One region of the Cobetia sp. 4B genome, then DNA from elsewhere that is predicted to be linked to it. Evidence: riboswitches for the same ligand, from Rfam matches in the RefSeq annotation. Region 1 holds a riboswitch; the other holds the start of a gene.
What was found. A riboswitch is a leader RNA that binds a small molecule or an ion and turns the genes downstream of it on or off. The one in region 1 is predicted to bind thiamine pyrophosphate.
Positions count from the first base shown of each region.

Region 2: another riboswitch for thiamine pyrophosphate. It lies ahead of H2O77_RS06245 (ABC transporter ATP-binding protein); the one in region 1 lies ahead of tenA (thiaminase II).

Region 1 is NZ_CP059843.1:3,259,654-3,270,108, forward strand. It holds gene H2O77_RS13485 (MFS transporter) at 1-120, opposite strand, end outside; gene H2O77_RS13490 (class I SAM-dependent methyltransferase) at 344-1,078, opposite strand; gene H2O77_RS13495 (lysophospholipid acyltransferase family protein) at 1,410-2,444, shown strand; gene H2O77_RS13500 (sugar dehydrogenase) at 2,515-3,876, shown strand; gene H2O77_RS13505 (TIGR04283 family arsenosugar biosynthesis glycosyltransferase) at 4,432-5,142, shown strand; gene H2O77_RS13510 (TIGR04282 family arsenosugar biosynthesis glycosyltransferase) at 5,186-5,860, shown strand; TPP riboswitch at 6,014-6,140, shown strand; gene tenA (thiaminase II) at 6,287-6,946, shown strand; TPP riboswitch at 7,106-7,246, shown strand; gene thiC (phosphomethylpyrimidine synthase ThiC) at 7,373-9,382, shown strand; gene H2O77_RS13525 (peptidylprolyl isomerase) at 9,510-9,788, opposite strand; gene H2O77_RS13530 (hypothetical protein) at 9,876-10,382, opposite strand.
Region 2 is NZ_CP059843.1:1,451,850-1,462,304, forward strand. It holds gene H2O77_RS06225 (alpha/beta fold hydrolase) at 1-442, shown strand, start outside; gene H2O77_RS06230 (MFS transporter) at 439-1,707, shown strand; gene H2O77_RS06235 (ABC transporter substrate-binding protein) at 1,844-3,148, opposite strand; gene H2O77_RS06240 (ABC transporter permease) at 3,295-4,062, opposite strand; gene H2O77_RS06245 (ABC transporter ATP-binding protein) at 4,059-4,811, opposite strand; TPP riboswitch at 4,870-4,983, opposite strand; gene H2O77_RS06250 (hypothetical protein) at 5,169-6,134, shown strand; gene H2O77_RS06255 (potassium/proton antiporter) at 6,272-7,981, shown strand; gene H2O77_RS06260 (GGDEF domain-containing protein) at 8,161-9,285, shown strand; gene H2O77_RS06265 (DEAD/DEAH box helicase) at 9,468-10,455, opposite strand, start outside.

The DNA.
Region 1 (10,455 bases):
CGAGACGCCGGCGGCAGACAGCCGCAACGGGACCAGCGAGGTCAGCATGGCGTTACCGATCCCCAGCAAGGCAAGGCCGAGCAGGGGCGCAAGGGACATCAACAGCAGATGACGGGGCATGACCAGATCCTCGGCCGGCCGCCAGTCAGCGATCAGCCAATGCCGCAAGGTGCGGATATCGTCGGGAGGGGGAATTTGCCCTGCGAGAATACGTCAAGGCGCGGGCAATATAGTGACAGTCCACGCCAAATCCAAGCCTTTTTGCGTCATTTGGCGACAATATCGTCTTGCGTGTCGCTGCGCCTTGCCCCGCGCCCTATCCATGCCCTGTCCCACGCCCTTGTCAGGCGGGTTGGGGCACGCGGAAGATGACGCTGTCGTTGGCGACCTGCTCAAGCTCGAGTCCGTACGTGCGCGCAAGCCAGGCAAAGGTCGCCGGGCTGAACAGGCACACATGCGTCGGATCACGCAGGTAGTGCCAGCGCCTGAGCGCCTCCGGGTCATCCGAGGCGGGCTGCGTCATCACCCCCAGCAGGCCGCCGGGCTTGAGGCAGCGCAACCACTGGCGGAAGACCTCGCCCGGCGCGTAGAGATGCTCGATCACCTCGGTGCTGACGATGAAGTCATGCTGGCGGGTGAGCGCTGCCGGGTTCGGATGATAATAGAGGTCGTGCAGCGCCATCGGATGGCCCGCCTCCTCGAACATCTGCGCCAGGGCAGGCCCCGGCCCACAGCCGAAATCGAGCCCGCTGGCACCGGCCGCGAGCCGCTCGCACATCGGCGTGAAGAGCTTGGCCAGGAAGCTTCGATAGCGCGGGTCTGCCGGGTCATTCTCGTGCTGGTCGTAGATGTCCTGCTCTGCCCTGGCATCCAGGCGCTGGGACGGCGCCAGATACAGCAGATGACATTCCGGGCAGCGCAGGTAATCGCGCTCGTCGGCGGGCGGGCGCTGACCGGTGTCGGGGCATGGCCTGCGCCGCTGTACCAGGTGCAGTACATGCTGGCTCTGGGACGCCTCACACAGCGGGCAGACAGTATCTGAAGGCGGATAGGGAACGGGGGAATCAGGGGCTGACATCAGGGCTCCGCGGCAAGGGACACTGGCGATGAGGGTCGACGTCACCACACGGCTGGCGGTGACAACTCGGCGCCACGCGCGACACCGCGGCGGCACGGGCAATTCCGCAGCAGGTGAACGTATCGAAGGTGGCGACTGTCTGAGTGCTGAATGATACCCCGCGCCAGTGTCTTGCGCCTGCCACGATGGAGCCTGCAGGCACCGCCCCCCTCTGGCACAATGAGCATCATTCGAGTGCGGCACCGCGACACATGACGATGTCACGGCGCCTGCCTTCGCGTCAGACAGGCGCGATCTTTCACGCCAGACCACCGGAACTTCACGTGTGACGATGGACAAGACTCTCAAGCGGTTCGAACAGGCCATGGAACAGCGCCTGACTCCTCTCAAGGCCAACTCCGTGGCCTGTCTGTGGCAACGACTGTCCGGGCTCAGCACCCGCCAGCTCTGGTGGCTGGCGCGCCCGTTGGCGCGTGTGGTGCAGCTGTGCAATCCCCGCGAGCGCCGGGTCACGCGCCAGAATCTTGGCCAGGCCTTCCCGCAGCTCGACAGCCAGGCGCGCGCGCGTCTGGCAAGCGACAGCCTCGCGCATTCCACCGCCACCATGCTGGAACTTGGCAAGGTGTGGCTGGGCGATGAAGACGCCGTGCGCGATTCGATTCTCGAGGTCCACGGCCGCAACCTGCTCGACGAGGCGCGCGCCGAGGGGCGCGGCGTCATCGTGCTGGCGCCACACTTCGGCAACTGGGAAGTGCTCAATTTCTGGCTCTCCAGCCACTTCCCGTTCACCGCCATGTACGAGCCGCCCAAGTTCGAGCGCCTCGATCCGATCATCCGCAATGGTCGTGAGCGCATGGGCGCGAGCCTGGTGCCCACCAACTCGCGTGGCGTCGCTGCCTTGCTCAAGGCACTCAAGCGCGCCGAAGCGATCGGCATACTGCCGGATCAGGAGCCGGGCCGTGGCAGCGGCGTCTTCGCCGACTTCTATGGCCGCCCCGCCTATACCGCTACCCTGCTGCCCAAGCTGGTGGCGAGAACCGATGCGCGCGTCGTCACCGGTGTCGCCCAGCGGCTGGAAGATGGCCATGGCTTCGCCATCCACTTCCTCGCTGCGGATGAGGGTGTCTATTGCGAAGAGGAAGTCGCCTCGGCACGCGGGGTGAATGCCTCGGTGGAAGCGGCGATCGCCTTGGCGCCGGCCCAGTATCAGTGGGAATACAAGCGCTGGCGCAAGAGCCCGCAGGAAATGGAGCAACAACCGGGCTGGCAGAAAGCCCGCTTCTATGCGCGCACCTACTCCTTCTTCTCGCTCAAGGGCTGGCGCCGCTACTTCAAGCATCGCCGCAAGGCCAGCAAGCGCGGCTGAGGGCAGCACTGGCGGATCAGGCCATCAGCTCCCAGACTGAATGCGCATGGCTCAATGACAGGAGGCAAGGATGCCGATCGAGACTCACGCCGCTCACCTCACAAGCGCACCGCCCCGTCGCCCCTCACTATCCCGGGCGGTATCGACACGCCTGCCGGCAAGTCTGGTGACAGGCTTGGCGACAAGGTTGGCAACAAGTGTGGCGACACGCCTGGTCACAGGCGCCGCGGCGGCCTGTCTCGCATTGTCTCTGCCAGCCCAGGCAGAGACAGATGCCGCTTCCTCACTGTCGCTGGTGAGCGCTCAGCAAGTGCCCAGCGATGCCCCTGCGCTCAAGCTGCCTGAGGGCGCCGCGCTCGAGCGGCTGGCCTCGCTCGACAGTCCACGCATGCTGCATCTCACTGATGCTGGCGAGCTGCTGATCGGCTCGCGGGCCGAGCGTGTCTATCGCGCTCAGCTGACGCCGGACGGCAACCTCTCTGCCGTGAAGACGCTGGTCGAACTGTCGGGCTACCCTCACTCGCTGGTGGTGCGCGGCGACAAGCTCTACGTCGCGACCACTGCGGCCTTGCTGGTCGCCGACTATTCACCCGGCGAATCTCTCACCCGCGATGACTTTCGTGAGCTGATCGCGCTGCCCGGCGGCGGCGGCCATAACTCGCGCACCTTGAGTCTCGGGCCGGATGGTGGCCTCTATCTGGCGCTGGGCATCCAGGGCAATTGCTCGAATCAATACCTTGCCGGCAGCGAGCAGGGCTACTCCTTCAGTGAACGCCGCGGCGGCGTGCTGCGCCTTGAGGAATCCGGCGATGCGCCGCACTGGCAGCCCTGGGCCAGCGGACTGCGCAACCCGGTAGGCCTCGCCTGGCAGCTGGGCATGGAAGATGAGCCGCGTCTGCTGGCCACCAACAACGGGCCCGACCACTGGGGCTATGAGCAACCTCGCGAGCTGGTGGTTGCTGCCCGCGAAGGCAGCTTCCATGGCATGCCCTGGTATCAGTGGGTCGATGGCCGCTGGCAGGCGGATGACTGCATCACGAGCGATTCACCGCGTGAGCGTGACGAGATTGCAGCGCCGCTGGCCGAGATCCCCGCTCGCAGTGCACCGATGGGAATCGCGGTGGTACCACCAGAGCACCCATTGTCTTCTGACATTGATGTCGTGGTGGCAGTCCACGGCAGCTGGGGCACGGCGCCCTCCGGCAACGCCGCGGGTGCCCCGGCCAGCCGCCGTGAGCCTCGCCTGCTGGGCCTCAAGCTGGCGACGCCAGACACTGAAGCACGCCTGGTGCCAGTGCTGACCGGTCTGCAGGACAGCAGCAGCGGTCAGCGCTGGATTCGCCCGCTCGATGTCCTGTTCGGCCCTGATGGCAGCCTGTACTTCACCTCGGATAGCGGCGCGGCTGGCCTCTATCGCCTCACCTTCGATTGATGGCCTGACCTCCAGCAGAACGGGCTTTTGAGAAGCGAGGCCCTGGCCCTTGGTCACGTGCGCTCTCCAAGCCCTCTGTCCGGGCCCTCTCCCCAAGCCCTCTTCTCCAAGCACTCTCTTCAGGCTCTCTTTCCAGGAGCTGCCTGGCAGAGGGCCTGTGAATAGGGCCTATGGACAGTGCCTATAAATAGGGCCAATGAGTGCGCGCTTGCCTGCTGCAGACTCAGAAAACCTGCCTTGCATGCCCCGCCTTCGAATTACAGAAATGTAGTCCTGTGCCCTCGCATGCACCCAATGGCCAGCTAGGCATTGTGTGGCCATGGAGCGACACTGGGTCAACGCCAAGCGTTTAATGAACGATGACGCGTTGAGAGAGCGTCTCTCGCCCGTGCATCCAGCCTACGAACTCCTGCGTATGATCCAACGAATACGCCATCGTCGGAGCCTGCCGCCATGAACCAGCCGCCACCCCCAGCATCACGGACGCCCGCCAGCCGGGACTCCCTGTCGAGCACATGCACGGACCTGACGCGCGCTCCCTGGCTGAGCATCGTGATGCCGGTGCATGACGAGGCAGCCGGCATCGTGCAAACCCTGATTGCCCTGAGTCGCCTGCGCGCGGGCGGGGACTGTGAAGTGATCGTGGTGGATGGTGGCTCGACGGATGGCACCCCCTCACTGGCCCGACCGCTGTGTGATGTCGTGCTGAACAGTGAGCCGGGCCGGGCACGCCAGATGAATGCCGGAGCCGCACGTGCACGCGGAGAATGGCTGCTGTTTCTGCATGCCGATACCGACTTGCCCGACAATGCGCTGGCATTGCTGAAAGAGGCCGTCACGACACATCGCCGCAGCGACTGGGGCCGCTTCGATGTCAGCATCAAGGGCGAGTCGCCGTGGTTACCGATGATCGCCGCCATGATGAATCTGCGCTCGCGGCTGACCAGCATCAGCACGGGCGACCAGACCCAGTTCGTGCAGCGCTCGACCTTCGAGGCCATCGGCGGCTTTGCCGACATGCCACTGATGGAAGATGTCTGGCTGAGTGCCCAGCTCAAGCATCTGACCCCGCCAATGAACCTGACTGCGCGCGTTACCACCAGCGGTCGGCGCTGGGAGACCCACGGCGTCTGGCGCACCATCGTCAAGATGTGGGGGCTGCGGCTGGCGGCCTGGTGTGGCGTCTCCCCTGCACGTCTGGCACGCCTCTACGGCTATCGCGCCGCGGCGCAGGCCTGTGAGCAGCGCGGCATGCCCCATGCGTGATACGGCGTTGCCTACCTTGCCCACAGCTGATGCCGCGTCAGGGATGCGCCCGACTCTCATCATCTTCGGTCGCCTGCCCATCGCCGGCCACTGCAAGACACGCCTGATCCCCGCACTCGGCCCCGAGGGCGCAGCTCGACTCTATGCGCGGATGCTGAGCCATATCGTTGACCACGCCTGCGCCGCTCGCCTCGGCAAGGTCGTGGTGATGCTGACGCCCTCTGCCGAGTCGACGAGTCAGGCACCTGAACAGGCGGCTCTAAGAGCAGCGCTGGAAGCCCGGCTGCGAAGCGTTGTCGATGCCTCTGCCGACCTCACCTTCGAGGCACAGCCACAGGGGGAGCTCGGTGAGCGAATGTCCCGGGCCATGGCCCGACACCTGCCCGAGGGGCCGGTGTTGCTGATGGGCTCCGACCTGCCGGCGCTGGACAGCCAGCGGCTGCGCGAGGCAGCCCACAGACTGCGCACTCACGACGCGGTGCTGCAGCCCACCGACGATGGCGGCTATGGCTTGATCGGCCTCAAGGCGCCCTGCCCGCAAGCCTTTCTGCTGCCCCGCTGGAGTCATGCCCATGTCTGCCGGGACACTCTGGAGCTGCTGGCCCGGGCCGGGAGAACGGCCGCTTGCCTGCCGACCAGCTGGGATGTCGATGAGCCGCGTGACCTTGCGCGACTGTCGCGCCACCTGCCGGCACTCATGGCCGACCTTGCCGCTTGAGGCTGTCCATGAACCCGCTCATGGCTTTCTACAAACCCGCTTGAGGCTCTTCACACGTTCGGCATGCCTCCCAAAGTCGTATGCATTTTTGCTCACACTGCCCTTCTTCTGCGCCGCAGGGCTGTTACACTCGCTGCATCGTGACTCATATGTCACAGCTTGACGGGGTGCCGGTAAGACCGGCTGAGATGTCATGCGCAAGCGATGTCCTTGCGTGAATGACGATCCCGCCGAACCTGATCCGGCTAGTACCGGCGTAGGGATCAAGCGCGAAGCGATGCCACTCGATATCGTCACCACTTTCTCAAGGTGACTGTCGGCACCTCCCCTGCTTTTCCCCTGCTCCTGTTCCGGTACTGGCCACGCTTGCGCCAGAGACCTGTCGCCCCATCACGGGTCGTCAGCACGCTCACCGAGGGATGCGTCATGCCTAGTTTCAACGACCTGACCAGTGCCTGCGCCGAGGAATGGCGTGACTATCTCGAGCACGACTTCGTTCGCCAGCTGGGCGAAGGTCGTCTGCCGGAGGAGTCCTTCCGCCATTACCTGCAGCAGGACTACCTGTTCCTGATCCACTTCGCGCGCGCCTGGGCGCTGGCCGCCTACAAGAGCCGCACCCTCGCGGAGCTGCGTCAGGCCACCGCCAGTCTGGACACCATCCTCAATACCGAGCTCGATCTACATATCGGCTACTGCAGCGAGTGGGGCATCAGCGAGGATGACCTGAGCGAGCTGCCGGAATCCCGCGCCACCCTGGCCTATACCCGTTACGTGCTCGATTGCGGCCAGCGCGGCGACCTGCTCGATCTGCACGTGGCGCTCGCGCCCTGCCTGATCGGCTACGGCGAGATCGCCGAGTGGCTGCTCGATCAGGACACCACCGAGATCGAGAACAACCCGTACGCGGACTGGATCGCGATGTACTCAAGCGATGACTTCAAGGAAGCCGTCGAAGCCGAACGTGAATGGCTGGATGCGCGACTCTCGGAGGTCTCGGAGCGCCGACTGGGTGAACTGGTCGATGTCTTCCGGGACGCCACGCGACTCGAGATCGACTTCTGGCAGATGGGCCTCGATCGCGCTTGAGGCATCACAGACTGACGTCCCGGCGCTCGCCATGAGCCGCTCGGGATGACGCCATCCCCATGGATGGCACGACTGACAGGCCAACAGAGCCTGGATGCGAGAACGCTCCCCGGGGCAAGCCTGACGCTTCGGGCAACACCCTCTCGCATTGAAATCTGAACACGCTTGACGGGGTGCCGGTGGAACCGGCTGAGATCCTGCATGCATGCTTCGCCGCCCTGACGCGCGAGCTTGCCAGCAAGGGGTCCCGTGGAACCTGAACCGGTTAGGACCGGCGTAGGAATCAAGCTGATGGCCAGCCGCTGCGCGCGGCCGCCTCGCTCCCGGGCCACCTGCTGGCAAGGAGTCGGCGACGACCATCCTCTCCCTGCGCACGGTCTTCCCATGATGACGTCAGCCGTGACGTCGCCCTTTGAGGAGACCTGCATGAGCACTGCCCCGACGACACAAGACCCGCAAGCCACCAACGCCGCCGAGTCACCGCTCGCCTCGCAGCCTGAGGCTGCCCCCAAGGCACGCGCGCGTGCCGGTCGCAAGGATGGCAGCCGCCATCTCGCCAGCGAAGCACAGGTCGACGCTGCCGCCATCGCGCCGCTGAGCGGCTCGCGCAAGATCTATATCGAAGGCTCCCGCCCGGACATCCGCGTGCCCATGCGCGAGATCGGCTGCTCGCCGACCCAGACCTCCAGCGGTCTGGAAGAGAACCCGCCGATCGTCGTCTACGATACCTCCGGCCCCTACACCGATCCGGCGGTCGAGATCGACATCCGCCGGGGTCTGGCGCCGCTGCGCGAGCAGTGGATCGAGGAGCGCGGTGATACCGAACAGCTCAATCAGCTGAGCAGTGAATATGGCCGCGTGCGCCAGGCCGACCTGCGCCTGTCGTCCCTGCGCTTCGAGCTGGACCACCGCCCGCGTCGTGCCCTGCCGGGCAAGAATGTCACCCAGCTGCACTATGCGCGCCAGGGCATCATCACGCCGGAGATGGAATACATCGCGATTCGCGAGAATCAGCGTCGTATCGCGCTGCGTGAGGAATATCAGGGCAGCGAATCCGTCGAGAGCATTCTGGGCCATCAGCACCCGGGCCACAGCTTCGGCGCCAACCTGCCCGACGAGATCACCGCCGAATTCGTGCGTGAGGAAGTCGCACGCGGCCGCGCCATCATTCCCGCCAACATCAATCACCCGGAAAGCGAGCCGATGATCATCGGCCGCAACTTCCTGGTGAAGGTCAACGGCAACCTGGGCAACTCGGCGGTCACCTCCTCCATCGAGGAAGAGGTCGACAAGATGACCTGGGCGATCCGCTGGGGTTCCGACACCGTGATGGATCTCTCGACCGGCGCCAACATCCACGAGACCCGTGAATGGATTCTGCGCAACTCTCCCGTGCCCATCGGCACGGTGCCGATCTATCAGGCGCTGGAGAAGGTCGATGGCGTGGCCGAGAACCTCGATTGGGAGATCTTCCGCGACACGCTGATCGAGCAGGCCGAGCAAGGCGTCGACTATTTCACCATCCACGCCGGCGTCCTGCTGCGCTATGTGCCGCTGACCGCCAGCCGCGTGACCGGCATCGTCTCGCGCGGCGGCTCGATCATGGCCAAGTGGTGTCTGGCGCATCACGAGGAAAGCTTCCTATATCGTCACTTCGAGGACATCTGCGAGATCTGCAAGGCCTACGACATCAGCCTGTCACTGGGCGATGGCCTGCGCCCGGGCTCGGTGGCCGATGCCAATGACGCCGCCCAGTTCGGTGAGCTCGAGACGCTCGGCGAGCTGACCAAAATCGCCTGGCAGCACGATGTCCAGGTCATGATCGAAGGCCCGGGTCACGTGCCGATGCACCTGATCAAGGAGAACATGGACAAGCAGCTCAGCGAGTGTGACGAGGCGCCCTTCTACACCCTTGGCCCGCTGACCACCGACATCGCCCCGGGCTACGATCACATCACCTCCGGCATCGGTGCCGCGATGATCGGCTGGTTCGGCTGCGCCATGCTCTGCTACGTGACCCCCAAGGAGCACCTGGGCCTGCCCAACAAGGACGACGTCAAGACCGGCATCATCACCTACAAGATCGCCGCGCATGCCGCCGATCTGGCCAAGGGCCACCCGGGCGCGCAACGCCGTGACAATGCGCTCTCCAAGGCGCGCTTCGAGTTCCGCTGGGAAGACCAGTTCAATCTGGGCCTGGACCCGGACACCGCGCGCAGCTTCCACGACGAGACGCTGCCCAAGGACTCGGCCAAGGTCGCCCACTTCTGCTCCATGTGCGGGCCGAAGTTCTGCTCGATGAAGATCACCCAGGAAGTGCGCGATTACGCCAATGAGCATGGTCTGACCGGCGATGCCGACAGCGTGATGGCCGGCATGCAGGAGCAGGCCGACAAGTTCAAGCGTGAAGGCAGCCAGCTCTATCAGGAGGTCTAGGCAATCGCCTGACGCACAGGAAGGCTGACTTTCTAAGCCACAAAAAACGCCCCGACCAGTGATGGTCGGGGCGTTTTCGTCACATCCTGCCAAACGCTCATGACACCTCATGAGCGTGACAGAAGGCTCACGTGCGGCTGGTGACTTCCAGCAGGTGATAACCGAACTGGGTCTTCACCGGGCCCTGAACCGTGTTGATCGGGGCGCTGAACACGACTTCGTCGAATTCCTTGACCATCATGCCCGGGCCGAAGGCGCCCAGGTCGCCGCCACTGCGGCCGGACGGGCAGGAGGAGTGCTCGCGAGCGGCATCAGCGAAATCGCGGCCGTTCTCGATTTCGGTCTTGAGAGCTGCACACTGTTCTTCGCTGGAAACGAGAATATGACGCGCTGTGGCCTGTGCCATGTCTATCACCTGTCACTGATCGAATAAATGCCGTCGGCAATCACCGGCGGCGTGGCAGGTCATTGTGGCCCAAGGCAGCGCTCGCCGCTAGCGTCCTGCACAGACCCGGCGCTGATACTGGATGGCATCGAGATCATTGCTGCCGAGCAGTGCCGCCGTGGCAGCGTTGCATTCCGCCTCGGCCAAGTCATCGGCAGCGGAGGTTTCCGCCCACTGGATGTTGCCGACACTGGGCCGGTAACTGACCGCGGCATTGCATGCCATGCGCCGCGTACTGTGGTAACGCTGCGAAGGCAGAGTCGGAGGGTTGCTGGTCATTTCCCGGCACGTCGAGGCAAACATCTCGCTGGCTGCCTGACTGCAACGGGTATGGGCCATGGCATTCTGGCGCGTGTTGGCACACACCGAGTCATTGAGAACACGCCAATGCAGGGTATCGAAATCGATCATCTGCCCTTGATAGCGGGTCTCGACATGCTCGCGCTGAAGCCCTGCTGTCGTCGTCAGATGCGAGGCGACACCCTCACCGAATTGCCCACTCAAGCCCGAGACCGCATCCATTAACGCTGCCAATGCCGCACTGACAGAATTCATCACACACTCCTTGTGTTGATGCCTCCCGGCATACGCCGCCGGGGAGCCTTGCTCGATCATCCATGACCGTCAC
Region 2 (10,455 bases), 1.8 Mb from region 1:
GGTCGCCTATGGCCACGGGCATGACGATATCTTTGCCGCCTTCGAGGCAGTGCGTGACGCGCGCCCGGCCTCACGCAAGGAGGCCGACACGGTGATGGCGCAGCATGTCGATACCCCGGCCATCCGCCAGTTCCTCGCCACCAATCTGGTGCGTCTCGACGATGGCGCCATGGGCTGGCGCGTCGGGCTGGACCATATCGCGGCGGGCTACCCGCAGATCGTCGAGGCGCCGCACGGCCAGGGGCCAATCGAGCTGCCGGCATTGCTGCTGTGGGGCTCGCGCTCCAACTATGTGCAGTCCGAGGGCCTGGCGACGATGCGCGAGCACTTCCCTGCGCTGGAAGATGACTCGCTGGAGGCCGGCCATTGGCTGCACGCCGAGCGTGCCAGCGAGTTCCAGCAGGCGGTGGTGGCGTTCCTTGATCGCGTCGCGCGCGCTTGAGTACGCCGAGCCGCCACTCCGAAAATCGTCAGCCGGCCGCGAGCGAGCGGGTCATCCCGCCGGTGACCACCCACGAGCGCCTGGTGGTGGCGCTGGTCACCCTGCTGCAGTTCGCCGTCATCATGGGCTTCACCATGGTGATGGCGCTGGGCCCCGACTTTGCCACCTCGCTGGGCATTCCGCTGGATCACCTCGGCTATATCGTCGGCAGTTATCCGCTGGCTGCCGCGGTGGGCACTCTGCTGTGGACGCGACACGCCGATCGCTTCGATCGCCGCTGGGCGGTGCTGGGCTTCCTGTTCGGCGCGGCGCTCTGTCACCTGATCGCCAGCTTCGCCACCGACTTCGAGACCCTGCTGGCGGCGCGCATGCTGGGCGGACTGTTCGGCGGTCCGGCGGCGGCGACGGCGCTGGCCATCGTGATCGACGTGGTGCCGGGGGTACGCCGGGGGCGTGCCATGGGCCTGGTGATGGGCGCCTTCTCGGTGGCCTCGGTGCTGGGGCTGCCGTTTGCGCTGTGGCTGTCGCAGGGCTTCGGCTGGCAGGCGCCATTTCGCGCCGTGGCACTGTTGGCACTGCTGGTGTGCGGGCTGCTGGCCTGGATACTGCCGCCGATCCGCGGCCATCTCGATAACCCCGAGACACGTCAGCGCAGCCGCAAGGGCACCACGATCCTGAACATCCTGGCCCAGCCCGATCATCGCCTGGGGCTGGCGCTGATCGCGACGGCGATGTTCAGCAACTTCCTGGTGATTCCCAACCTGGCAAGCTATCTGCTGTTCAATCTGGGCCTGCCGCGCGAGGATCTCGGTGGGCTCTACATGATCGGTGGCGGCCTGTCGCTGGTCGGCATGCAGCTGACGGGGCGGCTGTGTGATCGCTATGGCTGTGTCTGGCCGGGCACCATCACCTGCCTGATGACGGCGCTGGTCGGCTGGGCCTTCCTGCTGCATTCGCCGGGGCCGTCGCTGATCTGGATCGGCTTCGGCGCCTACATGCTGTTCTCGTCGGCGCGGCGTGTGACCCAGAATACGCTCAACAGCTTCATTCCCGCCGACCACGAGCGAGCGGCCTTCACCAGCACCCAGAGTGCCGTGCAGCATCTGAGCTCCGCCGCCGGCAGCTATGTGGGCGCCGGACTGTTGGTCAGCACCCCGAGCGGCGCGTTGGAAGGCATGCCGTTGCTGGTCGCGGTGCTGATGATCGCGCTGGTGATCCAGCCGCTGCAGATTCTGTGGCTGTCGCGTCGCCTGGCACGCCGCTAGCGCTTGTCAAATAGGCACAAGACGGCGAGAGCGAGCCGGTCCTGAACCCAAAACGCCCTGTCGGAATCTCCGACAGGGCGTTTTGCATGGGGCGCGCAAGCGCTCAGCGTTTCAAGAGCTCTGGGCGCTCAACGCCTCAGGGCGCGTTGACGTCGACGGCCAGATGGCTCAGCGACTGGCGCTTCTTGATCATGCCGCGTTCGAACAGGAAGTCCTCGAAGTCACGGTAGCGGCCGGCATCCAGCGCGGCAGGACGCAGCGCGAAGCGCGGCAGGGTGGCGTACCAGGCTTCCTTGTTGAGCTCGGTATCCAGTGCCGGATCGGAGTCGCGGAACATCTCCCAGCCCTGGTCCGGGTGATTGATGATCCAGGCGGTGGCCTCGCCGACGGCGGCGAGGAAGCCGGCGTACTGGGCCTGCTTGCGCTCGTAGCTGTCGCTGTTGGCGACGAAGATCAGCTCGTCATAGGTCGGCACGCCTTCTTCCTCGATGTAGAAGGCGCGGCCCTTGACGCCTTCCTGGGCCATCTGGGCCAGCTCGAAGTTGCGGAAGGCGCCGGTGACGGCATCGACCTTGCGCGTCAGCAGTGACGGCGTCAGCGAGAAGTTGACGTTGGTCAGCGTGATGTCATCCAGCGTCAGGCCGCTGTGCTGCAGCATGGTGGAGAGCAGCACTTCCTCGACACCGCCGACCGAGTAGCCGACCCGCTTGCCCTTGAGGTCGGCGATCGACTGGATGTCGCTGTCGGCGCGCACCACCACCACATTCAGCGGCGTGGCGACCAGGGTGCCGATACGCACCAGTGGCAGACCCTGATCGATCTGCAGGTGCAGCTGCGGCTGATAGCTGATGGCGATGTCGACGCGCTCGGCGGCGGCCAGCTTGGGCGGCACGCTCGGGTCGGCGGGAGCGATCAGCTCGACATCAAGGCCGTGCTTCTTGAACAGGCCCAGCTCCTGCGCCAGCACCAGCGGGGCGTGGCCGGGGTTGGTGTACCAGTCGAGCATGACCTTGAACTGCGTCAGCGGCTTCTCGGCGGTGGCAGCGTCCTTGGTAGCGTCATTGGCGGCGCCCTTTGAGTCAGCATCAGCGCTCTGTTCGTCGCTGGCGGCTGGCGGGGCATCCGCGGCCGGTTCAGCACCGTTCTTCGCCTGTTCGGCGGCGCCGGCGGTCGCTTCCACGGCTTCCTGGCTTGCCACCGGCGCGGAGGCGGCCGAGTCGCCGTTCACTCCGACCTCGGCCTGCTGAGCGACGATTTCCGGCGCTGACTGGGTGCTGGTGGCGGCTTCTGCCTCGGCGGCGTGGGCCGACATGGCGGTGGCTGGCAGGCTGCTCAGGCACAGCGTGGTCAGCAGGGTGGCGAAGGCGGTGGACAGCAGCGAGGCACGTGGTGAACGTGTCGGCTGCGCTTTGCGCCGTGGCGCCGATGACGAAAGAGACATGGCGGAGTTCCTTGTGATCACAGGGTAGTGGTGCTGCCGTTCGTGGGCGGCAGTCGTCAGGCTCATGCAATTTGTGTCGAGCGTCGTTGCGTCTTTCGGTTACGCGATCTTGCGGTCTTGCGGTAGTTACTCGAAGCCCCGGCGTGTCAGCTCAGGCGTGTCAGCCGGTCGCGGTGCCAGGGCATCAGGGCGCGCAGCAGCGCATCCAGCGAGAAATAGAGCAGCAGGGAGAAGGCGACCAGCACCAGCAGGGCGGCGAACATCAGGTCGATTTCCATGCGCGCGTTGGCGTTGAGCATCAGATAGCCCAGCCCCTGACTGGCACCGGCCCATTCCCCGATGACGGCGCCGATGGGGGCGGCGGTCGCGGCCATGCGTATGCCGGAGGCCAGTGCCGGCAGCGCGGCGGGCAGCTGGATGTGGATCAGTCGGCGCCATGGGCTGGCACCCAGGGTATGGGCAAGATCCAGCCAGCCCTGCTGGGTCTGACGCAGGCCGTCGTAGCCGGTGGAGGCGACCGGGAAATAGATGATCAGCGTCGCCATCACCACCTTGGACAGCATGTCATAGCCGAGCCACAGCACCAGCAGCGGCGCGATCGCGAATAGCGGTATCACCTGACTGATCAGCAGCATCGGCAGCAGCGTGCGGCGCAGGCGGGGAATGAAGGCCAGCGCCAGCGCGGTGGCAAGGCCGAGCAGAATGCCCAGCACCAGCCCGGCCAGTATCTCGCTGATGGTGACGCCAGCGTGATGGGCCAGCAGCGGCGCCTTCTCGATCAGCACCTCGAGCACGGCCTGCGGCGTGGGCAGAATGTAGGGCGGTACGGCGGTAACGGCAATGATCAGCTGCCAAAGCCCCAGCAGGAGCAGCGCGCTGATGACGAGGTGACGCATGGCGTGCAGACGTTTCATGCGGCCTCCTCGCTATCACGCAGGCGGGCGATCAGTTGTGCCTGCGCCGCTGGCAGGGCCGGGTCATCCAGCGGCACCGGGCGTGCGGCGCCAAGCCCCGGCAGGCGTTCCAGCTCGGCGCCGTGGCCCGGGAGGCTCGAGGGGCGCAGCACCAGCAGTTGATCGGCGAGGCGCAATGCCTCCAGCGGGTCATGGGTCACCATTAGGACGGTGCGGCCCTTGAGCAGGCGGCTGGCCAGATCATGCAGCTCCAGACGGGTAATGGCATCCACCGCCGAGAACGGCTCGTCCATCATCACGACCGGCGCCTGCTGGTAGAGCGTGCGGGCGAGGGCGACGCGCTGGCGCTGACCGCCGGAGAGGGCGTCCGGCCAGGCCTGCTCACGGCCCTCAAGCCCGACCGCGGCCAGCAGCTCATGGGCAAGCTTGCGATTGCGCGGCCGTCGGCGCAGGTCATCGCCCAGCCACAGGTTGTCGATGACGCGCCGCCACGGCAGCAGCAGGTCCTGCTGCGCCATCCAGGCCACGCGGTCGGTCAGCGGCTGACCGTCATCGGTGGCGAGGTCGAGCTGGTGGAGATCTGACATTTCCAGGCCGGCCAGCAGGCGCAGCAGCGAACTCTTGCCGCAGCCGGAGCGTCCCAGCAGTGCCGTCCAGCTACCGGCTTCCAGACGCGCGGAGATATCGCGGAACAGCGTGTGGCCGGCGTAATCGATTCGTGCGTTGTTGAGGGTGAGTCCCAGCGACACAGGCAATTCCGTGGTCAGGCGGCGTGCCGGCAGGAGGAAGCAGGTGACGCGCCGTGCAGGGCACGCGTCGGGGATTCCCTCCGCCGGTATCAACCGGATCAGGTTCCAGGGGTTGTCGCGCGACGTATCGCTGCGGCTCTCAGCCCATCCTCGGGCACCCCCATCCAGGTCGACAGTGTAACGTCACTCTCTTGCCGGTGTCTTGTCCGACGCGGGTCAGGGGCGGGGGGCGGGTCCGGTGAGCAGGGCAGAGGTGGGCAGGGCAGAGGTGGCGTGCGAAACGGACTATGCCGATGTGCCACGCCTTGGGTATGCTGAGGTTTACTGTAACAAGACGTGTAGCCCTAGGAGATCATCATGCCCGACACACCGGATCTCTCGACCTGTTCCAGTTATCCCGTTCCCCCACGGCGGCCGAGTACGGCTGAGGCCGTGGGCGAGCCGCGTCCCGTGCCCAGGGGCTGGCCCGAGGAGTCACTGACCCGACGGCTCTCGACCTATCTGGGTCAACCGCTCGAGCCGCTGGCACTCGCCTGGCCGGATAGCGCCAACTGGCTATGGCGCCAGCGTGGCGGCACGCCCGGCCTCATCAAGCTGGCGCGCACCGGCCCAGACCATGACCCCTTCTGGCGCGCCATGCGCGGGGTCTTCGGTGCCGATCGCTGGGCGACGCCGGAGGGCCTGACGCGACTGGCGGGCGCCTTGCCCGCGCGCCTGCCGATTCCGCCACTGCCCCTGACCTTTCTGGGGCGCCTCGATGGCGCGCCCATCTGGCATCTGCCGTGGTCCAGCGGGCAGCCGAGTGATCTCAGCATTACCTTCTGTGAGCTGCTCGGCGACCAGCTCGGTCGCCTGCATCAGGACACGGTGTCGGGCTTCGGCCAGCCGCTGGCGCAGCCGATGCCGCTGTTGCACTGGAATACCCGCGTCACGCGCTTTCTCGCCCATCACCCGCGTCGCGCGGAGCTTGGCACGCTGCTCAAGCGCACCTTCCCGGCACCGACTCGCGCGGTGTGGTGTCTGCCGGACATGCGCGCCGATCAATATCTGTGCGCCGCCACTGGCTGGGTATGGAGCGATTGGGAGGCGCTGGTGTGGGCCCCGATCGAGTTCGACTGGGCGCTGGTGGAGTTGCTGCTGGAAACGCCGGAGCAGCGTCAGGCCTTCATGAAGGGCTATTCGCGCCATGGGCGCATGATCGATCTCGATGGCCAGCGTGAGCTGTGTCGTGCGCTGTTGTGGGCGATGGAGGCCTTCGGTCCGCGGTCTTATGCTGAGCTTGCGGCAGCCCCTGCCTGGGTCTCGCCGCGCAGCCTGGCGTGAAATCCGCGTGCTGCACGCTGCAAGTACATGAAAGGTGTGAAATTTCTCTGCAGCCCCATCGCTGACATGGAATACTGTGGGTGAGTCGTCGTGGACGTCACTCGAGATCTGATGTAGGGCTTGGCGGGGGAGCACTCGTGGTAGAGAACCTGAATTATTATTTCTTGCTGGCAGGCACGCTGATCGCCTTGAGCGTGTTGGCCAGCCGCGTCTCGGCGCGTCTTGGCATGCCGCTGCTACTGCTGTTCCTCGGCCTTGGCATGCTGGCGGGTGAAGATGGCGTGCTGGGTATCCAGTTCGATGACGCCTCGTCCGCTTACATGATCGGTAATCTGGCGCTGGCGCTCATCCTGCTCGATGGCGGCCTGCGCACGCGGCTGTCCACGTTTCGTGCCGGCCTGAAACCGGCACTGGTGCTGGCCACCGTCGGGGTCTTCATGACCAGCGGCCTGGTGGGCCTTCTGGCCATGTGGCTGTTTGATCTCACCCTGATCGAAGGCCTGCTGGTCGGGGCCATCGTCGGCTCCACCGATGCCGCGGCGGTCTTCTCGCTGCTGGGCGGTCAGGGCGTTCACCTCAATGAGCGTGTCGGTGCGACGCTGGAAATCGAGTCCGGCACCAACGACCCGATGGCGATCTTCCTGACCATCACGCTGGCCGAGATTCTGACCGGTCAGCTCTCCGGCGTCGCGTCGGGCATCATGAGCTTCCTGCTGCAGTTCGGTGTCGGCGCCGCCATGGGGATCGCCGGCGGCTGGCTGATCGCCCGTCTGATGCGCTATCTGGACCTCGCGCCCGGCCTCTATTCGCTGCTGGCGCTGGCGCTGGGCCTGAGCCTCTTCGCCACCACCAACGAGATGGGTGGCAGCGGTTTCCTTGCCATCTATCTGTGTGGCCTGATGATCGGCAATCACCCCGGGCGGCATCTGGAGCACATCCTGCCGGTGCATGATGGTATGGCGCATCTCTCGCAGATCGTGCTGTTCCTGATGCTGGGCCTTTTGGTCTCGCCCTCGACCATGCTGCAGTTCGCGCTGCCGGCCGCCATCCTCAGCGTGGCGCTGATTCTGGTGGTGCGCCCGCTGGCGGTCATCCTGTGTCTCAAGCCGTTCTTCCGCTTCCGCTGGCGCGAGCTGTGGTTCATCAGCTGGGTCGGGCTGCGAGGGGCGGTGCCGATCGTGCTGGCGATCTTCCCGGTGATCACCGGGGTCGAGAATGCCGGTCTCTACTTCAATGTCGCCTTCTTCGTGGTCATCATCTCGCTGCTGGTGCAGGGCTCGTCGCTGGCGCCGATGGCGCGCAAGCTGCGGGTGGTGGTGCCGCCGGGCGCACAGCCCAGTCGCCGCAACCTGCTCGGCATCATGCCGGTCAATGACTACGAGATGCTGGTCTATCGCGTCGACAACACGGCGCTGGAAGGCGTGGCGCTGCGCATGCTGCGCTTCCCGTCGGGGGCCAAGGTCGGGGCGCTGTTCCGCAACAAGGTGTTGATCCACCCTAAGGGCAGCACCTGCCTGCATCAGCAGGATGTGCTGTGCGTGGTGGGGCGCTCGTGTGATGTGCCGAGTCTCAACCGCATGTTCAACGGCGAGAGTCTGCAGCACGAGCAACGCGCCTTCTTCGGGACCTTCACGCTGGAAGGCGATGCCAACATGCAGGATATCGCCGATGTCTACGGCTTGACGCTCTCCCAGGGCGAGCACCACCTGACCATCGCCGAATTCATCACCCGGCGAGTCGGCGGGGTGCCGGTGGTCGGCGACGATGTCGACTGGCATGGTATCCACTGGGTGGTGAACGAGGTGGAAGGCAATCGCATCACCAAGGTCGGCCTGCGACTGCACTGAGCCTGAATCTGTGTCAGGGCCTGCGCCTGCGCTTCACACACTACGACGCCCCCATTGCACTGCGTGTAATGGGGGCGTCGTGTTTGGACTCATCAATATCGTATTCTGTTGATGTCAGGCCAATTTGTCCGTGACAGCGCCTGGCCACCGATTGTGGCCAGCGACAAGGAGGTGACTACATGGCCAGCCCACATCCTCATCTCGCGGGCTTTCTGCGACGATTCGAGCAATTCCCGCCCGGACTCACGGCGGATGAGAAGACCTTTCATGCCACCTTCAACGTGGTCTACGTGCTGGCGGTCAGCTGCCATCTGCTCTACGCCATCCTGCTGTTGTGGCTGGGCGAGATGGGCATTCTGGCGCTGAATCTGGCGATGCTGATCGTCGATCTGGTCTGTCTGCAGCTGCACCGTGCTCGCCGTGAAGCCCTGGCGGCCACGCTGATGGCGCTGGGCACCTGCGCGCAGATCAGCTTCTCGCTGCGCTATTTCGGCTCGGAGGCCGGGTTCGACTACTTCTACTTCGGCGCCTTGCTGTGCATCTACTCGATCCGCATGTCGTTCATGCGGCGCGTTCTGCTGTGTGCCGCCTGCCTGAGCATGCCGCTGCTGGCCTATATCATCCTGATGCTGGAAGGGCCGACCAATCCGCTGCCCGCCGGCTGGATGCTGGCATTTCGCATCATCAATCTGGGGGTCTTGACCATCTTCTTCACGCTGGTGCTGGTGCAGATGGGCTGGTCGGTGGAGCGCCTGCAGCAGCGTTTCGAGACGGGAGGGCGCTTCGATGAGCTGACCGGCGCCCTGAGTCGCGCCGAGCTGGTCGACAGCGGGCGTGGCATGTTGATCAACAACGGGGCGCTGAGCGTGATGATGGTGGATGTCGACCATCTGGCGCTGATCAACGAGACCTGGGGCCGCCAGGCCGGTGATCAGGTGCTCAAGGAGCTGGTGCGGCGCATGCGCAGCATCCTGCGCGGGGAGGACCTGGTCGGGCGCTATGGCGGCGAGGAGTTCGTGCTGCTGTGCCCGGGGCTGCATGGCGAGCGCGTCGATCAGGTGGCAGAGCGCCTGTGCAAGGGCGCCTCGGCGTTGCCGTTCGTCATCAATGACGGCCTCAACAGTCTGGATGTCAATCTGTCGATCGGTGTCGCTCAGCGCCAGTCCGGCGACAAGGATCTGGAAGGCCTGATCGCCAAGGCCGACGTCAATCTGTTCCGCGCCAAGCAGGACGGCGGCAATGGCTTCGTCAGTGACACCCAGCTGGGCCCCGTGGGTGGGCCGGGCATCGCCGCCATCAATTGAGCGTAATTCACTGCGCGCAGAGTTTTGTGCACAGAGGTTTGCGCATAGAGATTTGCGAACAAAGCTAGGTATACAACCCAGCACGCCCCCGGAGAATGTCGTTCATGTCTCCGGGGGCGTGCGTGTGTCAGGGCGTTATCAGGTCTACGCGAGGGGCGTCATCAGGCTTGCCCTGAGAGGTGTCAGCGGCGGCTGGGCTGGCGACGACGGCTCTTGCTTGCGGACTTGGGGGCGTAGTCGCTGTTCGAGGCCGGCACCGCGAGCTTGGGCGCAAAGCCTTCCACGACTTCGCGCGTCACGAAATAGCCCAGGTGCTGCTCGATGGCGCACAGGTTGCGGAAGTCATCACGCGAGACCAGCGAGATGGCTTCACCGCTGGCTCCGGCACGGCCGGTACGCCCGATGCGGTGGACATAATCCTCGGCGGCGTCCGGCAGGTCGTAGTTGACCACGCGCTGCAGGTCATCGATGTCGATGCCCCGCGCGGCAACGCCGGTGGCCACGAGATACTTGATGGTGCCGGCCTTGAAGTCGGCCAGCAGCTGCTCGCGCATTGCCTGGCTGCGACCGCTGTGGAAGGACTCGGCGGCGATGTCACGCTTCTCCAGCTGACTCACCAGCTTGGCGGCGCCACGCTTGGTCTCGATGAAGATCAGCGCCTGCTGCCACTGCTTCTCGTGAATCAGATGGCTCAGAAGGGCGGACTTGAACTCCTTGTCGACCGTGATCAGATACTGGCTGATATCCGGCGCGGTGACGTTCTCCGGTGCGACCATGATCTCGACGGCGTCCGTCACTGCGGTCTTGGCGAGCACGCGCACCTGAGCCGAGAGCGTGGCCGAGAACAGCAGGTTCTGGCGCTCTCTGGGCAGCTTCTCGACGATCTTGTTGATGTCGGCGATGAAGCCCATGTCGAGCATGCGGTCCGCTTCGTCGATGACGAGGGTGCGTGTCTCGTCGAGATGGATCGCGCGGCGGGTCAGCATGTCCAGCAGGCGGCCGGGCGTCGCCACCAGGATGTCCACGCCCTCGATCAGACGCTGTTGCTGGGGTTCGATCTCCACGCCGCCATACATCGCCATGGAGCTGACTTCCAGATACCTGGAGTAGTGCTGGATGTTGTCTTCGACCTGGATCGCCAGCTCCCGCGTCGGCGTAAGGATGACGGCA